DNA from 2 places in the Bradyrhizobium sp. JR4.3 genome. Region 2 is predicted to be linked to the other one. Evidence: predicted binding sites of a transcription regulator. Region 2 holds the regulator's gene; the other holds the start of a gene.
What was found. The regulator LexA, encoded in region 2, represses DNA repair genes until DNA is damaged. The targets are predictions, from matches to a motif close to TGTTCNNNNTGTGTTCNG.
Positions count from the first base shown of each region.

Region 1: ABIB91_RS14785 (PA0069 family radical SAM protein) is a predicted target of LexA. The motif match lies at 7,176-7,193, and genes of this name have one in related genera.

Region 1 is NZ_JBEPQF010000007.1:284,510-295,208, reverse strand. Features, by position in the region: gene moaB (molybdenum cofactor biosynthesis protein B) at 1-180, shown strand, start outside; gene ABIB91_RS14810 (bifunctional helix-turn-helix transcriptional regulator/GNAT family N-acetyltransferase) at 433-1,359, opposite strand; gene ABIB91_RS14805 (glycosyltransferase family protein) at 1,421-1,996, opposite strand; gene ABIB91_RS14800 (RMD1 family protein) at 2,320-3,159, shown strand; gene ABIB91_RS14795 (acetate/propionate family kinase) at 3,393-4,580, opposite strand; gene ABIB91_RS14790 (phosphoketolase family protein) at 4,589-7,003, opposite strand; gene ABIB91_RS14785 (PA0069 family radical SAM protein) at 7,215-8,378, shown strand; gene ABIB91_RS14780 (VOC family protein) at 8,403-8,858, shown strand; gene rnhB (ribonuclease HII) at 8,943-9,779, shown strand; gene ABIB91_RS14770 (glycosyltransferase family 39 protein) at 9,878-10,699, shown strand, end outside.
Region 2 is NZ_JBEPQF010000031.1:49,201-59,899, forward strand. Features, by position in the region: gene ABIB91_RS33115 (bifunctional diguanylate cyclase/phosphodiesterase) at 1-954, shown strand, start outside; gene ABIB91_RS33120 (TetR/AcrR family transcriptional regulator) at 1,127-1,687, shown strand; gene ABIB91_RS33125 (DMT family transporter) at 1,757-2,617, shown strand; gene ABIB91_RS33130 (hypothetical protein) at 2,663-2,794, shown strand; gene ABIB91_RS33135 (S41 family peptidase) at 2,870-4,207, opposite strand; gene ABIB91_RS33140 (alpha-hydroxy acid oxidase) at 4,514-5,647, shown strand; gene ABIB91_RS33145 (HAD family hydrolase) at 5,656-6,288, shown strand; gene ABIB91_RS33150 (hypothetical protein) at 6,457-6,648, shown strand; gene ABIB91_RS33155 (molybdopterin molybdotransferase MoeA) at 6,907-8,118, shown strand; gene lexA (transcriptional repressor LexA) at 8,295-8,996, shown strand; gene ABIB91_RS33165 (hypothetical protein) at 9,449-9,883, shown strand; partial or broken gene ABIB91_RS33170 (ComEC/Rec2 family competence protein) at 10,023-10,699, opposite strand, start outside.

The DNA of each region.
Region 1 (10,699 bases), on a different contig from region 2:
GTCGCGGGCGCAACCTACATCTTCTGCCTCCCAGGTTCGCCCGGTGCCTGCCGCGACGGCTGGGACGGCATCCTCAAAGCCCAGCTCGATTACCGCACGCGTCCCTGCAATTTCGTCGAGATCATGCCGCGGCTGGACGAGCATCTGCGTCGGCCGAAGGCCCAGGGCGCGACGGTGTAGGGGTCCGCGTTGGCGCGCCATTCTTCCCTTCCCCCCCTTGTGGGGGAAGGTGGCATAGGCCGCCTTGGGCCGCCGTTCTTAAAGAACGCCGAAGCGAAGCTTCGGCTATGGCGCCGGATGAGGGGTATCTATCGGCACGGAATGTGCCGAAGCAAACCCCTCACCCAAGTGGGCTTGTGTCTACCAGCGTCGCTGCCCTCTCCCGCAAGGGGCGAGGGCGCATTCATGCGCATCTCGCTCGTTGCGAAATAGTCAGAGATCCCGCTCCCAGGTCTCGCCGATCAGATCGACACCGAAGCTGTGGTGCTTCTCTTCCTTCACGAGCTTGAAGCCTGCACTTTGATAGATGCCACGCGCGGCGACCAAGATGCTTTGCGTCCACAGCGTCATCTTGCTGTAGCCCCTCTCGCGCGCACCCTGGATACATTGCTGGACCAGCGCGCGGCCGACACCGAGTCCCCGCGCTTTCTTTTCCACCTGCAACAGGCGCAGCTTGGCAATCTCGTCCGTAGCCTTGACCAGAAAGATCGAGCCGGCCGGCTCGCCGCCCACTTCCGCAATCCAGCAGTGCTCGCGGGCGACGTCATAGTTCTTGATGAACTGTGCGCAGATCTCGGCGACCAGGGCCTCGTAGCTGATATCCCAGTTGTAGTCGGCCGCATAGGCGGCGGCCTGCCGTGAGATGACCCAGCCCATGTCGCCGACGCGATGGCTGCGCAGCATGAAAGCCGCGGGCTGGCTTCGACGCTCCAGCACGGCCTCGATGGTCGCCATAGCCTGCGTGAGCCGCGTTGCATCGCTGGCCGAAAGCTGAGCCAGCATTGCGGCGACCTCATTTTGCGAGCTCAGGTTCAGCTTGGCAAAGGTCTGGCGACCCTTGGCGGTGAGGCTGAGCTGGTATTGCCTGCGATCCGCGGGCAGGGGCCTGCGGGTGATCAGGCCCTTTTCGTCGAAGCTTTGGACTATGCGGCTGAGATAGCCGGGGTCGAGGCCAAGCTCGTTGCCGATCTCCTTGGCGGCAAGGTCGTCCCGTTGTGCGAGCTCGTAGAGCACGCGGGCCTCGCTGAGCGAGAACGGGCTCTTTCCAAGGTGCTGGTCGAGCACGCCAAGTTTGCGGGTGTAAAAGCGGTTGAAGGCGCGGACCGCTGCGATGTGGTCGTCGGTACCGTTAAATGACATGGGTCACCTTGATACTTGCCATTGTCAAACAATTATTTGACTTTGGCAAGTATCGAGAGTGTTAGCCGACCATGACGATCCGACTGCGCAGCATGATCCGCGACGAGCGGCCGAGCCGCCGCAGCAGCCGCGCCTCGGAGCGGCGGGCTTGGGGCGCGTAGCCGCCGATGCGGTCGTAGTGATCACGCGCGATCAAAAGTCCCTGATCGCCGAAGGGACCGACGAGCTTGCGCATCAGGGCCCAGAGAATATCGCGGAAGCCGGCATCGGCGTAGGGCGAGCGGGCATAGCGGAAGACGGCCGCACGATCCCGGCCGCTGGTCGAGACGGACTGGATGAACTGGGTGGTTTCCTCGATCCAGCCGGTTTCCAGCACAGCGCCCGCAGGGAGGAACATCAGCCAGGACGAACGGGCCTGGAGTGCGCCGGCGGCGAGCGCGGCGCCTTGCGTGGATCCTTCGAAGCCGATGAAACGGCAGCCCGCGACGTCGGCAACGCGCTCGATGACGCCATTGCGGGTGCCGTCGACCAGGAGCACTTCCCGGATGATGCCTGCGGCGGCACCGGGTACCAGCGCGGCCAGAGTGGCGACCGCCGTCTGCTCGACGCCTTCGGTCGGAATGATGACGCTCAGCATGATTGAGGCTTCAGTGTCCACACTTCGGGAGAAGCGTAGCTCATTATGAGGGCGTCATAAAACATGTGGCGCTGCCGAGCAACTTTCCGGCCGCGCTTCGGGTATACGATGGTAAACCGCTGCAGCTGTCGCATCCAAATGTGTCCCGTACGGGGCGGCGATATTGCCGAATGTGTCGCCCCAAGCCTGTCCTGTCCGTATTAGTCCGGAGACGAACCGCAACATTGCGAGGCGCGCCGGCCGTTCGTAAATCCTGCAAGAGGAGGATGCGATAGCGGGAGAACGGGAAAAACCGTGCAATGGTGCTGCTGACGAGGCTTTGAATGAACGCCGATCAACTTGCTGTTAACTCGCCGGCAACATCTCCCAGGCCGGACGGCGCGCCGACCTTGCGGATCCGCGCCGTGATGCTGGGTGAACGCATCAATCCCTCCGGACTCGAAATTGGCGCGACAGTCTCCTCGATGCCGGCCGCCTTCCGCGTCCATGCCGGCCTTGCGGTCATCTTCCGCTACGGCGTCGTGGTGCTGATCGGTCTCCTCCCTTCGGAGGAGAAAGTGCTGATCGACAGCCTGAAGCCCCGCGTGATCGGCGAGTTCAGCCCCTACGAGGAGGAGATCGCGCATGCGCAACTCTGCAAGGACGAAAGCGCCGAGGCTATCCAGCCGGGTGGCCCGATCTGTCTCGCCAAATTCTCCGACGACCGGCTGCTGCTGATCGCGGACGCGCTTGCCAAGAGCACTTCGCTCGCACGTGACGAGCGCCGCGTCGCCGCCGTCTTCGACGTGATCGAGCCATTTGCGCGCAAGCTCGCCGAGCAGGGCCGCACGCCGCCCCGGCGCAAGGGCATCTTGCAATTGATCGGCAATGCGCTTCTCGTCCAGCAGCGCGTCGCCGGCCGTGTTGCGGTGGCCGAGAAACCCGACGTGCTCTGGGAGAAACCCGAACTCGACCGGCTCTATGCCCGCCTTGAAGACGAGTACGAACTGAAGGAGCGCCTGGACACGCTCGAGCGCAAGCTCGCCGCCGTGTCCGCGACCGCCAACGCACTTACCGACATCATCGATACCCAGCGCTCGCTCCGCCTCGAAATCGCCGTGGTGGTGCTGATCGTGATCGAGGTCGCGATCGGGTGTTTCCAGATTTGGTCGGGGACGCATTAGAACGCGCGGGCCGCTGGATCAATTTACCCCGCGAGCGAGATGCTCGTGACTGCGCCCTCGCCCCTTTCGGGAGAGGGCAGCACCGCAAGGAGACACAAACTCACAGGCGTGAGGGGTATGTCTCCGCATACTCACATGCATACATCAGCGACGAAAGAACCCCTCATCCGGCGCTTCGCGCCACCTTCTCCCGCAAGGGGAGAAGGGAAGCAACGCCGACCGTACGCCGTTGATCACGAACTGACGGCCCGCAGCACCGCCGCACAATGTCGTGCGATCATCAGTTCCTCATTCGTTGGAATGACGAAGACATCGACTGCGCTGTCGCCATCGTTGATACGCTCGCGCGCCGCCTCATTCGCAGCGGCATCGATGCGCACACCGAGCCAGTCGAGACGCTCACCGATCGCGCCGCGGATTTCCCCGGCGTGTTCGCCGATGCCGCCGGTGAAGACCAGGCAGTCCAGCCCGGCAAGCGTTGTCGCCATCGCCGCCACTTCCTGCGCGGCGCGGAAGGTGAAGAGCTCGACCGCCTCCCGTGCCGCAGCTTCGCTGCTCGCAAGCAGCGTGCGCATATCCGAAGCGATGCGGGAGACGCCGAGCAGGCCCGATTCGTGATAGAGCAGGTGCTGGACGTCTTCGACCGACATCTTCTCGTGCTGTTGCAGATAGAGCAGTACGCCCGGGTCGATCCTGCCGCAGCGCGTGCCCATCACCAGTCCGTCGAGCGGCGTCAGTCCCATCGTGGTGTCGATGCTGCGGCCGTCGCGCACGCCGCACAGGCTCGCGCCGTTGCCGAGATGCGCGATCACAGTGCGCTTCGCCACGAGCTGTGGTGCGATTCGGGCGAGCCGTCCCGCGACATATTCGAACGAGAGGCCATGAAATCCGTAGCGCCGGACGCCGCGCTCTTCATAACCTCTCGGAATGGCGAAGCGGCTGGCGGGCGGCGCAATGCCGTGGTGGAAAGCGGTGTCGAAGCAGGCGATCTGCGTCAGGTCGGGCCTTATCGCCGTGATGGTGCGGACCGGCGCCAGGCAGCGCTGCTGGTGCAGCGGCGCCAGCGGCGTCAGCGCTTCCAGCTTTGCGGTGACATCGTCCGTCAGCTCGACCGGAGCGGAATAGTCCGGACCGCCATGGACGACACGATGGCCGACGGCGCGCAAGCGATGGTCGCCGAAACGATCCTCGATGAAGCCGAGCACGTCGGCGAACAGATGATCGCTGTCCGCATCCGATGCTTCCCTCCGTTTCCCGAACAGGTCCTCGCCCGCGGGGCTCTTCACGACGAGCCGCGGCTTCGTCTCGTGCTCGTCGAGCAGGCCCTTGCAGAGCAGGGTGGGCTCGGCCGCCGAGATATCGAACAGGCCGAATTTGATGCTCGACGATCCCGAGTTGAGAACGAGTACTGTGTTTGACATGGCTGCTGTCAGTCGCCTGCCTGCGCCGGCGTGTTGCCGCCGGCGCTGTTCTGCCAGACCCATTCCTGGATTTCCGGCATGTCCTCGCCGTATTCGCGCACATAGCGCGAATGCTCGATCAGCTTATCGCGGAATTGCTGCTTCACCTGCGCCGCCTTGGTGGCCAGTCCCGGCACGCGCTCGATCGCCTCGATCGCGAGGTGATAGCGGTCGAGCTCGTTGAGCACGACCATGTCGAACGGCGTCGTCGTGGTGCCTTCCTCGGCAAAGCCGCGGACGTGCATGCCGGCGTGGTTGGTGCGGTTATAGGTCAGCCGGTGGATCAGATAGGGATAGCCGTGATAGGCGAAGATCACCGGCTTGTCGCGCGTGAACAGGCCGTCGAAGTCGCGATCGGACAAGCCGTGCGGGTGCTGCTCCCTGGGTTGCAGCGTCATGAGGTCGACAACGTTGACGACGCGGATCTTCAGCTCGGGCAGCGCCTTGCGCAGCAGGTCGACGGCGGCGAGTGTTTCCAGTGTCGGCACGTCGCCGGCGCAGGCCATCACGACATCGGGCTCGCCATTCGCGTCTTCCGTGCCGGCCCAGCTCCAGATGCCGATGCCGGCGTCGCAATGCGTGGCCGCCTCCTGCATCGACAGCCATTGCGGCGCCGGCTGCTTGCCGGCGACGATGACGTTGACGCGGTCATAGGTGCGCAGGCAGTGATCGGCGATCCACAGCAGCGTGTTGGCGTCCGGCGGGAAGTAGATGCGGACGATGTCGGCCTTCTTGTTGGCGACGAGATCGACGAAACCGGGATCCTGATGGCTGAAGCCGTTGTGGTCCTGACGCCAGACATGCGAGGTGAGCAGATAGTTGAGCGAGGCGATCGGTCGCCGCCACGGCAGATGCCGGGTCACCTTCAGCCATTTGGCGTGCTGGTTGAACATGGAATCTACGATGTGGATGAACGCCTCGTAGCAGGAGAAGAAGCCGTGCCGGCCCGTGAGCAGATAGCCCTCTAACCAGCCCTGGCAGAGATGCTCGCTCAGGACTTCCATCACGCGTCCGTCCTGGGCGAGATGCACGTCGTAAGGTTTTGTCGGCTCCATCCAGACGCGTTCCGTGGCCTCGAACACCGCATCGAGCCGGTTTGACGCGGTCTCGTCCGGACCCATGATGCGGAAGTTGCGGGCCTCGGCGTTGAGGCGGATGACGTCGCGCAGGAATTTCCCGAGCTCGCGGGTTGCCTCCGCCACGACGCCGCCCGGCTGAGTTACCTCGACGGCGAAGCTGCGGAAGTCCGGCAGCTTCAGCTCCTTCTTCAGAAGGCCGCCATTGGCGTGCGGATTGGCGCCCATGCGGCGATTGCCTTCGGGCGCGAGCGCCTGGAGCTCGGCAATCAGAGCGCCGTTGGCGTCGAACAGATTTTCCGGCTCGTAGCTGCGCATCCAGTCTTCGAGAATCTTCAGATGCGCCGGATTCTCGCGGCAGTTCGCGACCGGCACCTGATGCGCCCGCCAAAAACCTTCGACCTTCTTGCCGTCGACTTCCTTGGGGCCGGTCCAGCCCTTCGGGCTGCGCAGCACGATCATCGGCCAGCGCGGGCGTTCGATGCTCTTGCGGCCGTCGCGGGCGTGCTGCTGGATCGACCGGATGCTGGCGAACGCGACATCCAGCGCGTCCGCCATGGCCTGATGCATCGGCTTGGGATCGTCGCCCTCGACGAACAGCGGCTCGTGGCCGAGCCCGCGGAACAGATTGCGGATCTCGTCGTCGCGCATCCGCCCGAGCACGGTCGGATTGGCAATCTTGTAACCGTTGAGATGCAGGATCGGCAGCACCGCACCGTCATGGGCGGGATTGAGGAACTTGTTGGAGTGCCAGGACGCGGCGAGCGGGCCGGTCTCGGCCTCGCCGTCGCCGACGACACAGGCGACGATCAGGTCGGGATTGTCGAAGGCCGCGCCATAGGCATGCACCAGCGCGTAGCCGAGCTCGCCGCCTTCGTGGATCGAGCCGGGCGTTTCCGGCGCCGCGTGACTCGGGATGCCGCCGGGGAAGGAGAACTGTCTGAACAGCTTGCGCAATCCGTCGGCATCGCGCGCGATATCGGGATAGATCTCGCTGTAGCTGCCTTCGAGATAGGTGTTGGCGACCATGCCGGGGCCGCCGTGGCCGGGACCGCAGACATAGATCACGCTCAGGTCCAGCGCGCGGATGACGCGGTTGAGATGGGCGTAAATGAAGTTCAACCCGGGCGTCGTGCCCCAATGGCCGAGCAAACGCGGCTTGATGTGCTCGGGCCGTAACGGCTCGCGCAGCAGCGGATTGTCGAGCAGGTAGATCTGCCCGACGGAGAGATAGTTCGCGGCGCGCCAGTAGCGGTCGAGCAGATCGAGGTCGCTGCTCGCTGCGGCCAATTGTTGTTGATTTGTCATGTTCCTGCCGACCTTCACCCGGGATCGTCACCAACCGAGTTCCGGCGAGATCGATCCTTCGGCAGCATCAAACGGGATCGCCGTGACGCCACTGTTGCGTGAGGTCAAAAGCGGGCGCGCGAAGTTTGGGCAGCTCTACTGTGCATGGGGTTGTTTTCACGTTTTTCGTTTGTGTTCTTGATTTGTTCCTTTGGCGTGCTATCTTTGCTTCATGAGTCCAGCATCCTCTCATGCTCTCAAGCACCCGCCGGTCACGGCGCCCTCCGAGCCGGCGGGTGCGCCTTCTGACTTCCCTGAGCTGGCGGTCGCCATCGACCGCCAGCGCAGGCGAGGCCGGGGCGCGCAGTCCAACGCCAGCGGCCGGTTCGAGGCCGAGGCGCGCGTCGCATTCGACGATGGCTGGCAAAGCCTTGAAGAACTGCCTCCGTTCAAGACCACGGTCGGGATCGACACCTCGCGCAAGGTGATTACCCGCAACGATTCTCCCGACATCGGCTTCGATCGTTCGATCAATCCCTACCGCGGCTGCGAGCACGGCTGCGTTTATTGCTTCGCGCGGCCGACCCATGCCTATCTCGGCCTGTCGCCGGGGCTCGACTTCGAGTCGAAGCTGTTCGTGAAGCCCGAGGCGCCGGCGCTGCTCGAGAAGGAGCTTGCAGCGCCGGGCTACGAGCCGCGGATGATCGCGATCGGCACCAACACCGATCCCTATCAGCCGATCGAACGCGAGCGCAAAATCATGCGCGGCATTCTGGAGGTGCTGGAGCGCGCCGGCCATCCCGTCGGGATCGTCACAAAGTCGGCGCTGGTGACCCGCGACATCGACATTCTCGCGCGCATGGCCAAGCGCAACCTCGCCAAGGTCGGGATCTCCGTGACCTCGCTCGATCCGAAATTGGCGCGCACCATGGAGCCGCGGGCGTCCACGCCGCCGAAGCGGCTGGAGGCGCTGAAGCAGCTTTCCGAGGCCGGCATTCCGACCACCGTCATGGTCGCCCCCGTCATCCCCGCGCTGAACGATTCCGAGATCGAGCGCATCCTGGACGCCGCCGCTCATGCCGGCGTCAAGGAAGCCTCCTACGTGTTGCTGCGGTTGCCGCTCGAGGTGCGCGATCTCTTTCGGGAATGGCTGATGGCGAACTATCCGGACCGCTATCGCCACGTCTTCACGCTGATCCGCGACATGCGCGGCGGCCGCGACTACGACGCGAAATGGGGCGAGCGCATGAAGGGCACCGGTCCGATGGCCTGGACCATCGGCCGCCGCTTCGAGATCGCCTGCGACAGGCTCGGGCTGAACAAGCGGCGCTCCAAGCTGACGACGGATCATTTTGCCAAGCCGAAGCGGAACGGCGATCAGCTCAGCCTGTTCTGAGGGACGAAGTGGGAGAGGCGTCGTATGAGTCAGGAACTGCCAGCTCCAATCCCGCGGCTCACCGTCATCACGCTGGGCGTGAATGACATCCGCGCCAGCATTGCCTTTTACGACGCGCTCGGGTTTTCGCGCCGGCTCAAGGTGACCGGTGAGGCCGTTGCGTTCTATGACACCGGCGGTCCGGTGCTCGCGCTGTTTCCCTGGGACCAGCTCGCGGTCGACGCCAGATTGCCGGATCATCCGAGGCCATCGACGTTCCGCGGCATGACGCTCGCTTGGAACTGCCGCGCGCGTGAGGAGGTGGATGCGGTGCTGGCTTTCGCCATCGGCAAGGGAGCCGCGCTGCTGAAGGCCGCGCATGAGACCGATTACGGCGGCTATTCCGGCTATTTCGCCGATCCTGATGGCCATCCATGGGAAGTCGTGGTCGCACCCGGCATCGACGTCGGCGAGGACCGGCGGGTGCATCTGGCGGAATAGGGCGGCTGACTTGAATCTTGAATAGCGGGAATTGTCCGAGGTTCCCGGTTGCGCAGGCCGTGCCGCTTGCGCACGATCCCCGCCATGATTCGGGATCAGTCCGCCAAGAAGCCGGCCAAAGGTGCGCCCAAGAAGGCTGCGCCTGAAAACAAGAAAGCTGCGCCCAAAAAAATCGCCAAGGCGCTGGCCGGCACAAAGAGCGCCATCATCGTCGCCCCAAGCTTCCGCCGGGAGCGCGCGCTGATGAAGCGCGGCGTCTGGCCGGTGGCGGGCTGCGATGAGGCCGGGCGCGGGCCGCTGGCCGGTCCTGTGGTGGCTGCGGCGGTGATTCTCGATCCCGACCGCATCCCGCGCGGGATCGACGATTCCAAGCGCCTGACGGCCGAGGAGCGCGAAAGGCTGTTCGACAAGATCTGCGCCACCGCCCAGGTCTCGGTGGCCGTCGCCTCGCGCGCCCGCATCGACCGCGACAACATCCTGCGCGCCTCGCTGTGGGCGCTGAAGCGCGCCGTGGTGGCGCTGCCCGAGCAGCCCCGGCACGTCTTCGTCGACGGCCGCGACCGGCTCGACACGGAATGCGATTGCGAGGCCGTGATCGGCGGCGACGGCATCGTCCTGTCGATCGCAGCGGCCTCGATCATCGCCAAGGTGACGCGGGACCGCCTGATGTGCGCGCTGGCGCAGGACTGTCCCGGCTACGGTTTCGAGCAGCACAAGGGCTACGCCGTTCCCGAGCACCTCGACGCGCTCAACCGCCTCGGTCCCACCGTCCACCACCGCAGCTTCTTCGCCCCCGTCGCCGCCGCCCGCGCCAAGCACATGCCCTGGACCGTCGAGCCGGCGCAGGATCTGTTTGCGGTGACCGAGATCGAGCTGCAGGTGGACACGAGCCTGGAAGTCGACGCGTCGGCAAATCTCTAGACGAGACTCGGTTGCCACGACGCGCCGCGCCCTCTATCAAAATAGTCGTTAGCGAATAGGGCCGGCTTCACGGGTTGGCTGCATCTTTCGGACGTTGCATGCGGTTTACCTCCCTGGTCATCGAGCTCATTCGCGCGCGGCCGCGGCTGATCGTCTGGATCGCCGTGCTGCTCCAGGCCGCGATGTGGCTGTTCGTGGCGCTGGTGTTTTATCGCAGCCCGCCCGGCAGCCTCGCGACCCTGCTGGCGTTCGGCCGCGAATACCAGGTCGGCACTGATTTGGGCCCGCCCTTACCGGTCTGGCTCGCCGACATCGCCTATCGCGCCGCCGGCGGCCACGTGTTCGGCGTCTACGTCCTTGCGGAGCTCTGTGGGGTCGCGACCTTCATCGCGCTCTATCATCTGTCCCGCGCGGTGGTCGGCCCCCAGCAGGCAGTGCTGGCCGTGCTGCTGACCATGACGCTGCTGGCCTTCTCCTCGCCAGCACTCGACTTCGGCCCCCTGGTGCTGGCGCGGCCGCTCTGGGCGCTGCTGCTGCTGCATTCCTGGCAGATCATCGGACAGCGCCGCGGCAACGCTTGGTTCGCCTGGTCGATCGAGGCCGGCCTCTTGCTGCTGACGACGCCGGCTGCGATCTTCTTCTTGCTGCTGATCGTCGTCTTCGCGCTCGCAACCGCGGACGGCCGCCGCACGCTGCGCGCATTCGACCCACTGTTTGCGCTGGTGGTCGTCGCCGTGCTGGCATTGCCCTATGCCGTCTGGCTGATGCGCGCCGAGGTGCTCGTCCTGCCGGCCTTGCCTGAGGTCGCCCAGCTCAATGCCCGCGCGCTGCACGCGGCCTGGCTGCTCGGGGGGCTCCTGCTCGGTGCGGCGGCGATCCCGGCGCTGACGGTCCTCAACACCGGCCTGTTCGTTCCCAAG
Region 2 (10,699 bases):
GCGCTGGCGCCGCAACATGGAACGGCGCTGGACCAGATCCTGAAGAACGCGGATATGGCGATGTACGCCGCTAAAGCCGCCGGGCGCCGCACTTATCGCTTTTTCGAGCCTGAGATGGACGCCAAGATCCACGAGCGGCGGCAGCTCGAGATCGACCTGCGCCACGCCATCGCCCAAGGCGGGCTCGAAGGCGGCCTCGAGGTGTATTACCAGCCTTGCCTCAGCCTGAAGGACGACCGCATCACCGGCTGCGAGGCGCTGGTGCGCTGGCGCCATCCCGAACGCGGCATGGTCTCGCCGGCCGAGTTCATCCCGATCGCCGAGGACACCGGCCTGATCAACGAGATCGGCGAATGGGTGCTCGCGACCGCCTGCCGAGACGCGGCGAACTGGCCCGACGACGTCCGCCTCGCCGTCAACGTCTCGCCGGTGCAGTTCAAGAGCGGCACGCTGGCGCTGAAGATCATGGCAGCGCTTGCCGCCTCCAATTTGCCGGCAAGCCGGCTCGAGCTTGAGATCACCGAGGCGGTGCTGATCCGCGACGACGACACCGCGCTTGCGATCCTGCATCAACTCCGCGCCATCGGCGTCCGCATCGCGCTCGACGATTTCGGCACCGGTTACTCCTCGCTGAGCTATCTGCACCGCTTCCCGTTCGACAAGATCAAGATCGACCGCTGCTTCGTCAACGACATCGCCGGCCCGGACGGCTCCGCCAGCATCGTGCAGGCGGTCGTCAATCTCGCGGCTGCCCGCCGCATGACCACCACGGCCGAGGGTGTCGAGACCGAGGAGCAGCAGCGGTTGCTGCGCGCGCTCGGCTGCTCCGAGATGCAGGGCTATCTGTTCAGCCCCGCAAAACCCGCCGCCAAAGTGCTGGAGCTGTTCGCAGCTCATCGCAGCCGTCTCGCCCAGCGCGGCGGCAACGAAGGCCGCCGCCGGGAGGCAAGCTAGGGCCTGGACTCACACACGCGCAATTGTCGGCTCGGGAGGCCAAGCAGAAACATCGGCGGACGGCCAAACGGCGGTGGCGCCCCTAGAAATTAAAGACCATTCGGTCTATATATCGGCAATGCCCCGCCAAACCCCTGTGCAGTTGCCCCGTGGCCGTCCCCGAAGTTTCGACATGGAATCCGCCGTCGAACGCGCGATGGATGTGTTCTGGTCCCGCGGCTATCACGCCACGGCGCTACCGGACCTTCTTCGTGCGACGAAGCTCTCGCGGGGCAGCCTCTACGCCGCTTTCGGCGACAAGCACTCGCTGTTCCTGCTTGCGCTTGATCGCTACATTGCCATTGCCTTGACACGGATGGATATCGAACTCGACCCCCGCAGGGAGCCGATCGACGGCCTAAGGGCCTACCTTGCCGGCTATGTTGACCGCAACAGCGGTGCCAATGGTCGGCGCGGATGCCTGTTGGTAGCCACAGCCATGGAACTGGCTGGCCGTGATGCCGAAATTGATCGTCGCATCGGGAGCTTTTTCAAAGCTATGGAGGCTCGGGTGGCTGGTGCACTTTCCCGTGCGAAGGCAGCGGGCAAGTTGGCCGATGGTGTCGAGCCTTCGAGTGCCGCCCGAATTCTCGTCTGTTTCGTCGAGGGCCTGCGGGTGGTCGGTAAAACGGCACCGACACGGGTCATTTCGCAAGCCACCGTTGACGCTTTTCTCGACCGCTTCATCAGGTAGACAACCATGGACGTTTCCGCTGCTCGCACGCCTATATCTAGACCGAACGGTCTTGAAAAGAACGATACCATGTCCGGCTTTCAGATCGTCTGCGCGGTGGTTGTCCCCTTGCTCTGGGGTTATCAATTCGTGGCCATCAAAGTGGGCGTTATGGAGTTTCCACCCCTCTTCTTCCTCGCGCTGCGCTTCCTGGCCATCGCGCTGCTGCTTGTTCCCTTTGTCAAAAGGCCCGCACGTCAACAGTTTGGCCCGATCGCAGCGATTTCGTTTTTCCTTGGCGGACTGAACTTCGGGCTCTTCTATGTTGGCCTCGGCCTCGGCTCCGGAAGCATGTCGGCCGTCGCAATTCAACTCGCCACGCCCTTCACCGTCCTGCTGGCCTGGCCGCTGCTCGCGGAGCGGCCGTCTCTCACCACGTCCGCTGGAGTGGTGCTTGCATTTGTCGGCGTGGTCGTGCTGGCAGCGGGGCCCGGCCCGTCCGCAAACGCGCTTCCACTGCTGCTCGTGGTCGGGGCAGCCTTCGCATTCGCGGTGTCCAATGTCCTGACGAAACGCTACGGCCCTTTTGATCCCCTGATGTTGATGGGATGGTCCTCGCTGTTCACGGTGCCGCAGGTCATGTTGATGTCGCTGCTCCTTGAACATGGACAACTCGCGAGCCTCGTCACTGCAGATGGACGTGGTTGGCTGGCACTCGCCTATACGATTTTCATCGGGGGAATTGTCGGATTTGGCCTGTGGTTCTGGCTGATCGGGCGTTGCTCCATGGGTCGCGTCGCGCCCTTCGGTTTGCTGCTTCCGGTGTTCGCCTTGATGTCGAGCGTGTTGTTTCTTGGCGAACGCATGACCCCAATGTTGATGATCGGCGGGCTGCTCGCGATCTCCGGCGTCGCTGTCACTCAGCTAAGACCGAGCGCTCGACCAATTTGAACTTGGAAGTCGCGTCGTTGGCAGATTCTCAGCACGCGGCCGACCTTGTTAACGCAGCCGCTGGAGCTGCGGGTCCATCCCCGCGACGAAGTGCTGCTCGAGCGCGACCGCGCCCTGCGCTGGGCCGAGCGCGATGGCTGCTACGAGGCCACCCTTGCGGCCATGAATCCCAGCTGAGACGGCGTCCAAAACGAAATCGCCCGGGAGCGGTCAACCACGCCCGGGCGATCGATCTCTGGAACTGGCGAGGGCCTAGTTCGGCACCGCAGCCTTCGGCGCCGGCTTGGCGGCCACCGCATTCGCGGTTTGGCCGTGCAGGAAGTCGTAGGCCGTATGCAGGGCCTTGTCGTCTTTCGCTTCCGGCGGGACATAGGACTGCGACCCGGTCTGCTCGGTGCCGTCGGCTGCCTGGAGATGACCGCGCATCTGGGACTCCGCCATGGTGTCCATCCGGCCCTTCAGCTCGGCCGGCACGTCCTGGAGGATCTCGATGTCGGGCGCGATGCCCTGGGCCTGGATCGAGCGGCCCGAGGGCGTGTAGTAGCGCGCCGTGGTCAGCGCCAGCGCGCCGTTGCCGGTGCCGAGCGGAATGATGGTCTGCACCGAGCCCTTGCCGAACGAGCGCGTGCCGATCAGCGTGGCGCGCTTGTGGTCATGCAGCGCGCCGGCCACGATCTCCGAGGCCGAGGCCGAGCCGCCATTGACGAGAACCACCAGCGGCTTGCCCTTGGTGAGGTCGCCTCCATGCGCCGTGAAGCGCTGGGTCTCTTCCGGATTGCGGCCGCGGGTCGAGACGACCTCGCCACGCTGCAGGAACGCGCTCGACACCGACACAGCCTGATCGAGCAGTCCGCCCGGATTGTTGCGCAGGTCCATCACGTAACCCACCAGCTTCTCCGGCGGAACGTCCTTGGAGATCGATGCGATCGCCTTCTTCAGGCCATCGGTGGTCTGCTCGTTGAACGAGGTGACGCGGATATAACCGATGTCGCCGTTCTCGACGTGGAAGCGCACCGGGCGCACATGGATGATCTCGCGCTTGATCGCGACGTCGAGCGGGGCGTCGGCGCCCTTGCGCACGATCGTGAGCTTGGTCTGGGTCTCGACCGGCCCCTTCATCTTGTTGACGGCCTGCTCGAGCGTCATGCCCTGCACGGCATCACCGTCGATCTTGCTGATGAGGTCGCCCGACATGATGCCGGCCTTGGAGGCCGGCGTGTCGTCGATCGGCGAGACGACCTTGACGAGACCGTCCTCCATCGTGACCTCGATGCCGAGCCCGCCGAACTCGCCGGAGGTGGTCTCCTGCATCTCGGTCCAGGCCTTGTCGTTCATGTAGCGCGAGTGCGGATCGAGCGAGGTCACCATGCCGGTGATCGCGCCTTCGATCAGCTTGGCATTGTCAGGCTTCTCGACGTAGCTCGCCTTCACCCGCTCGAACACTTCGCCGAACAAATTGAGCTTGGAATAGGCGTCATCCGCGCTCGCTGCCGCCCGTGCCGCCCATACGCCGCCGTGCGGACTGGCTACCAGAAGGGTCAGACACGCTCCGGTGAGCGCGCCCAGTGGAAACAGCAGGGTTTTCCGCATGGATAGGCTGGCCTTTTTGCTTCGCGGTTCGGTGGGGCTGGGGAGCCGCCATGCAAATGGCGATCCAGCCTGCTTCTCACAATACCATTCTGGTTTCTTCAAGGCCGGGATGCCACGCCGGCGGGTACACCGTAAAAATCCCTTCGTCCGGACCTAAACTTTCGGCAACGTTGCAGGACCCGGTTGGTGCGCAGCGGGGGTCGGCCGGCCGGCCCACGCCTCGCTGCCATGCCATTTTAGGATGGTTTTGGCGCCCCGGACGGGTTAGGCGATGACGGAAGGCTTCAAATTCTCGGGAGGATAACAATGAACGAAGCACCCCGCATCCAACCGGAAAGGAACGTCGAGCTCGGCGCCAGCACCGAGCCGTTCCAGAATCTGCATGAATTCGTCCGGAAAGCCCGCGCCAACCTCAACCAGAATGCTTGGGATTATATCGTCGGCGCGGCCGAGACCGAGACCACGATGCGTCGCAACCGCATGGCACTGGACGAGATCGCCTTTCGCCCGCGCGTGCTGCGCGATGTCCGCAAGGTCACCGGCTCGGTCGAGCAGTTCGGCCGCAAGATGCGCCTGCCGGTGGTACTCGCCCCCGTCGGCGCGCTTGAGATCTTCGATCCGGATGGTGCGGCGAGCGTGGCACGCGCCTGCGGCACTTTCGGTGCGGCGCACATGCTCAGTTCCGTGTCCGAGCCCGGCCTCGAGAAGACCGCCGAAGCTGCGCCCGACGCGCTGCGCCTCTACCAGCTCTATGTGCGCGGCGACGACGCCTTCGTTGCCGACGTCGTCAGCCGGGCCGAGAAGAACGCCTACGCCGCCTTCTGCCTGACCGTCGACACCGCTCACTACAGCCGTCGCGAACGTGACATCGCCAAGCGCTACGTTCGCGAGAGCCGCCTGCGCGCCACCGGCGGCGATTACCAGAAGGGTCTGGAGTGGCGGACGGTGAAGATGATCAAGGACAAGTTCAAGATCCCGCTGATCCTCAAGGGCATCGCGACGCCAGAGGACGCGCTGATCGCGATCGATCACGGCGTCGAATGGATCTACGTCTCCAACCATGGCGGCCGTCAGCTCGATCACGGTCGCGGCGCCATGCATGTGCTGCCCGAGATCGTCGATGCCGTGAACGGCCGCGCCAAAATCATGGTCGATGGCGGCGTCTGTCGCGGCACCGACATCGTCAAGGCGATCGCGGCGGGTGCCGACCTCGTCGGCATCGGCCGGCTACAATGCTGGGCGCTGGCGGCGGCCGGCGAATCCGGCGTGGCGCGCATGCTGGAGCTGCTCGAGGACGAAGTGCTGCGCTGCCTCGGCCTCTTGGGTGCGACGTCGTTCGCCGAGCTCGACAAATCCTGCCTGCACCAGGCGACCGCAACCAACGCGCCGAGTGTGTTCAGCGCGTTTCCGCTGTTCGACCACGAGCCATATCGATACTGAGTGAAAGGATGCAGGTGACATCGCTCTCTCCCGGCAGCGCGGATGCGCTCCTGTTCGATCTCGGCCGCGTGGTGCTCGATATCGATTTCTCCAAGGCAATCGCCTGCTGGGCGGGACATGCCGGCTGCAAGCCCGAAGCCATCGTCGCGCGCTATGTGCGGGACAGCGAAGCCTATCGGTTGCACGAGATGGGGAAGATCAGCGATGAGGATTATTTCGCCTCATTGCGAGCCTCGCTCGGAATCGGCATTTCGGACGCGCAGTTCCTGGAAGGCTGGAACGCGATCTTCGCCGGCGAAATGCCTGACATCGCCGAGCTGCTACCGCGGGCAGCGAAGCAGATGCCGCTCTACGCTTTCTCCAACACCAACCGGCCGCACGTGGACCATTTCTCGAGGGAATATGCCGACCTCCTCGGCCATTTCCGCGAGCTGTATTTGTCGTCCAGCATCGGCTTGCGCAAACCGGATGCGGAGGCCTTCGACCACGTCGTTGCGGCGATCGGCGTGCCCGCCGGGCGCATCGTGTTCTTCGATGATCTTGCTGAAAACATCGAGGGAGCGCGGGCGCGCGGCTTGACGGCGGTGCATGTGACCTCGCCGCGTGACGTCGGGAACGCATTGAAGGCATTGGGCATTTGACGAGGAGTCGGTGTCGCGAAACCCACGGCGGCACCGCCCCACGGGACCAATTTTGAGAAATTGAGGAACCCGATCACTTTGTGCATTTTTGTACAGAGTTCCGGGAACGGAATACCGCCTTCCGGACTCTTAGAGTCCGTTGGGACTTCTACGGACGGATGCATCATCGTGCTGGGCAAAACCTACCTCACCAAGCAGGCCTCTCTTCTTCTTGAATTCGCCAGGACAACTTCAGATTCGGACCTTTCCGCCAAGCTTGTGAGCAAGGCCGCCGACCTGAAATCCCAGGCCGATCCGCTGCCCGACAAAGACCAGGGAGCCAAGGCGCCCGACGTAACTCCCGGGCAGGCAGGGAGCTGATCGATGCAGGCCAGGGCGCTCGTCGTTCTCGCCTTGCCGTGATTTTCCTTGCCGTGATTTTCGTCGCTTCCATGACCACTCTCCTGCCGATTTGTCAGGTTCTTCGGATCATGCCGCGACGCGCTTGATCCTGCCTTCCGGAACAATGTGAAGCGGCGGGATGACTGTGCCCGCTCAGCCGTTTTTGCCTCTGCGCCCGCGCTCGGCTAGAAGACGTGCGGAACATTCGCCCGAACGTGCCGAGCAGGAGTTTTCGCCGTGGCCTTGATGCCGGTTTCCGACGCGCTTGCCGCGGTGCTGGCGGGTGCAGAGCCGCTGCCGGAAGAAATGATCTCCCTCGACGAGGCCTACCATCGCGTGCTCGCGCGTGACGTCGCGGCGCGGCGCACGCAGCCGCCGCAGGCGATGTCGGCGATGGACGGCTACGCGGTGCGCGCGGCCGATGCCGCGACGATCGATTCGGAGCTGACCGTCATCGGCGAAGTCGCGGCGGGCCGACCGTTCGCCGGGACGATCGGCGCCGGCGAGGCCGTACGGATCTTCACCGGCGCGGTCGTTCCCGGTGGCGCGGACGCCGTCGTGATCCAGGAGGACACGGTCGCCGCCGGCCAGCGGATCACGATCAAGGAAGCCGCGATCGCCGGACGGCACATCCGCCCCGCCGGCGTCGATTTCCGCGAGGGCGACGTGCTCCTGCGCAAGGGAAGTCGTCTCACCGAGCGCGACCTCGCGCTCGCCGCCGGAATGAATTATCCGCACCTTGCCGTTTTCAGGCGTCCGAAGGTCGCGATTCTCGCCACCGGCGACGAGCTGGTGATGCCGGGCACCACGCCCGGCCACGGCCAGATCGTCTATTCCAACGGTTACGCCCTGCACGCGCTCGCCCGCAGCGAGGGCGCCGAGACCATCGACCTCGGTATTGCCGCCGACACGCTGGAGGCGACCACCGCGGGCATCCGCCGCGCCCGTGAGAGCGGCGCCGACATCCTGATCACGACCGGCGGCGCATCAGTCGGCGACCACGATCTGGTCCAGCAGGCACTGAGGGACGAAGGCATCGCGATGGCGTTCTGGAAGATCGCGATGCGGCCAGGCAAGCCGATGATGCATGGGCGCCTCGGCGCAATGGGTGTGATCGGCCTGCCGGGCAATCCCGTATCGTCCTACGTGTGCGCTTTCCTGTTCATGGTGCCGCTGATTCGCGCCCTGTCGGGCCGTTCAGTGATTCACCATCGCCGCGAACGCGCCGTGCTCGGCCGCGGCGTCGGCGCCAACGACCAGCGCGAGGACTATCTGCGCGCGCATCTGGAGGAGCGTGACGATGGCACACGCGTCGTTCTTCCCGTCAACCATCAGGACTCTTCGCTGCTTGCGAATCTCGCTGCAGCACAGGTACTTCTCGTGCGCGCACCATTCGCGCCGAAGGCCGAAGCCGGCACAGCTTGCGAAGTGTTGCGGCTCCCCGTCTGAGCACCCCCGCAACGCGCGTTCCGCGGAGTTTGCTCTGTTCACGGTAAATTAAGCAGTTGCGGAACATGTATCGAACATATAGTGTCCGTTCATGATTTGTTTCGAGCATGTAGCGGCTTATTGCCGAATTCTGCGTCTCGGAATCGGACGACATCAACCGGGGGACTTTGGTCGAGATGTTAACGCGCAAACAATACGAGCTTCTGCGGTTCATCAGTGAACGTCTGAAGGAAAGCGGCGTGCCGCCCTCCTTCGACGAGATGAAGGATGCGCTCGATCTGCGCTCGAAGTCGGGCATCCATCGCCTGATCACGGCGCTCGAGGAGCGTGGCTTCATCCGACGCCTGCCCAACCGCGCCCGTGCGATTGAAGTCATCAAGCTGCCGGAGCTCCAGGCAGCCGCCGGCAGCCGCCGCGGCTTCACCCCGAGCGTCATCGAGGGCAATCTCGGCAAGGTGCGTGCGGGCTCCAGCCTGCCCGCGGACGAGGGCGAACGCCCCGTGGCGGTACCGGTGATGGGCCGCATCGCGGCCGGCACGCCGATCGAGGCGTTGCAGACACGCAGCCACACCATCAGCGTACCGCCCGACATGCTCGGCTCGGGCGAACATTACGCGCTGGAAGTGCGCGGTGATTCCATGGTTGATGCCGGCATCCTTGACGGCGACATGGCGCTGATTCAGCGCAACGAGAGCGCCGATACCGGCGACATCGTGGTGGCGCTGATCGACGACGAGGAAGCGACGCTGAAGCGCTTCCGCCGTCGCGGCGCCTCGATCGCGCTCGAGCCCGCCAACGCTGCATATGAGGTCCGCATCCTGCCGCCCAATCGGGTGAAGATTCAGGGCAAGCTGATCGGGCTTTACCGGAAGTACTGATACCGGACGTACTTGATACCTGGAGAAGTTGGCGCCTCGCGCGCTTCCGATCGGCATCGCCGGTCAGAGATTGGAGCGGATCATCGTCCGCTCCGGCTGGATAGTCTTTCTGGTTCTGCACAGACTATCCGGCCCCTCCTCCGGCGCTGGCTCCTCGCGACGCCCACGAAGCAGCACCGAAACAGCACCGCTTCGCGGCTCGGGTGTGCGAGGAAACAGCGACCAGCGATCGAGGTCGTTGCACCAGCCGGCAAGATTCGCGCATGCGCCTCCCGAATGCATCGCAACTCGCTTTGTTCCTATTGAATTCGGGAAAGATAATGTGATCGCGGCTTGCGGAAACCAGCCGCAGATTTGCCCACAACCGAGCAGAGCTTTCGTGCTTCAACTCTGATAGAGGCCTGCGCCTCGATAAGAGACGCGGGTTGCTATCCCAGCATGAGGAGCACCCGATGTGTGACTACAGCCTGCATGCCGTCGCGTCGCGCCCCGCCGAAGTCGGCGAGACGATCGTCTCGACAAATTTCCGCGGCACCTCGACGCGCGGCTTCGCCTCCGCAGCCGATCCGTCTGTTGCCGTCTGCCTGCTGCCGGGAACGGAGCTCGCCTTCGCAGACGACGTCCGCTACGACAATCGCTGGATCTGGACGCGGACCATCAATTCCCGCGTGGGCAAGTTCGGCAAGATCGATCCGCACGTTCCCGACCGCCATCATGACGCGATCGAATTCCCCGACGGCAAATTTGTGCTGGTGACGCAGCTCGTCGAAGGCCAGCGCGCGACCGTGCTGCAACTGCCTGTGACCCAGTCGGTCATCGAGCGCGAGCACAAGGCGCAGATCATCGCCGACAGGCAGCCGACCGTCACGCACCTGCCGATCGGCTGAAACAGCCGCCCTCCGGCTACGAGGTCGGAGGTCAGGATTGAATTGCCATCGCCGGCGCCGTGGCCGGCGAGATGGTGTGGTTTGCGCCAGCGAATCCGAGCGGACGCACCGACCCGCTGCGTTGCTCCGCACCATCAGATCAATCGTCGGCCTGCAAGTCGGTCTCCGCCGGCGTTGCGTCCTTGATGCGGGGCGCGGTCGCCTTCGGCGCAAGGCTGCCGTCGAAATCACCCTCGCCGGCGCCGGCCGGCAACCAGGGGCGGCTCGTGCCTCTCGCCCTCACCGCCTGAACCACAAATCCGTCACCACGCTGCGTCAGCGCCAGTGCGCTCTGGCTGGCGAGCCGCTGCCGATCGACCACCATCGCCGCGCAATCGGGCGGCGCGGGACGCGTCGTCACCACCAGCGCGGCCCGACTGCAATCGTCGGCGAGAGCGTCGACCCGCAGTGCCAGCGCGACCAGCCTCCCGTCGATCAGTGGCGTCACGCAGCCGGATTCGTCACAGGACACGCCATCAGCCAGCGAGGCTCTGCCGGCATCGCGCGGATCGGCGTCGGCAGCGAGCCATTCCTTGAGCAGAAAGCTGTCCTTGCTGGTCCTGATCAGGTGCAGATATCCGTCCTTGCCCCGCACCGCGACGCTCGCGCCATCCCCGGCGATCAGGATGTCGGGCTGCCGCGCCGACAGTCCCCAGAGGATCGCTGCCAGCAGCACCAGGGCGCCGGACCAGCGCAGCGGCGTCCGCAACAAGCCCAGCACGATGATTCCCAGGCTCGCCGCGATCAGCGGCCCGATCCCGAACGCCGCGATGCGGC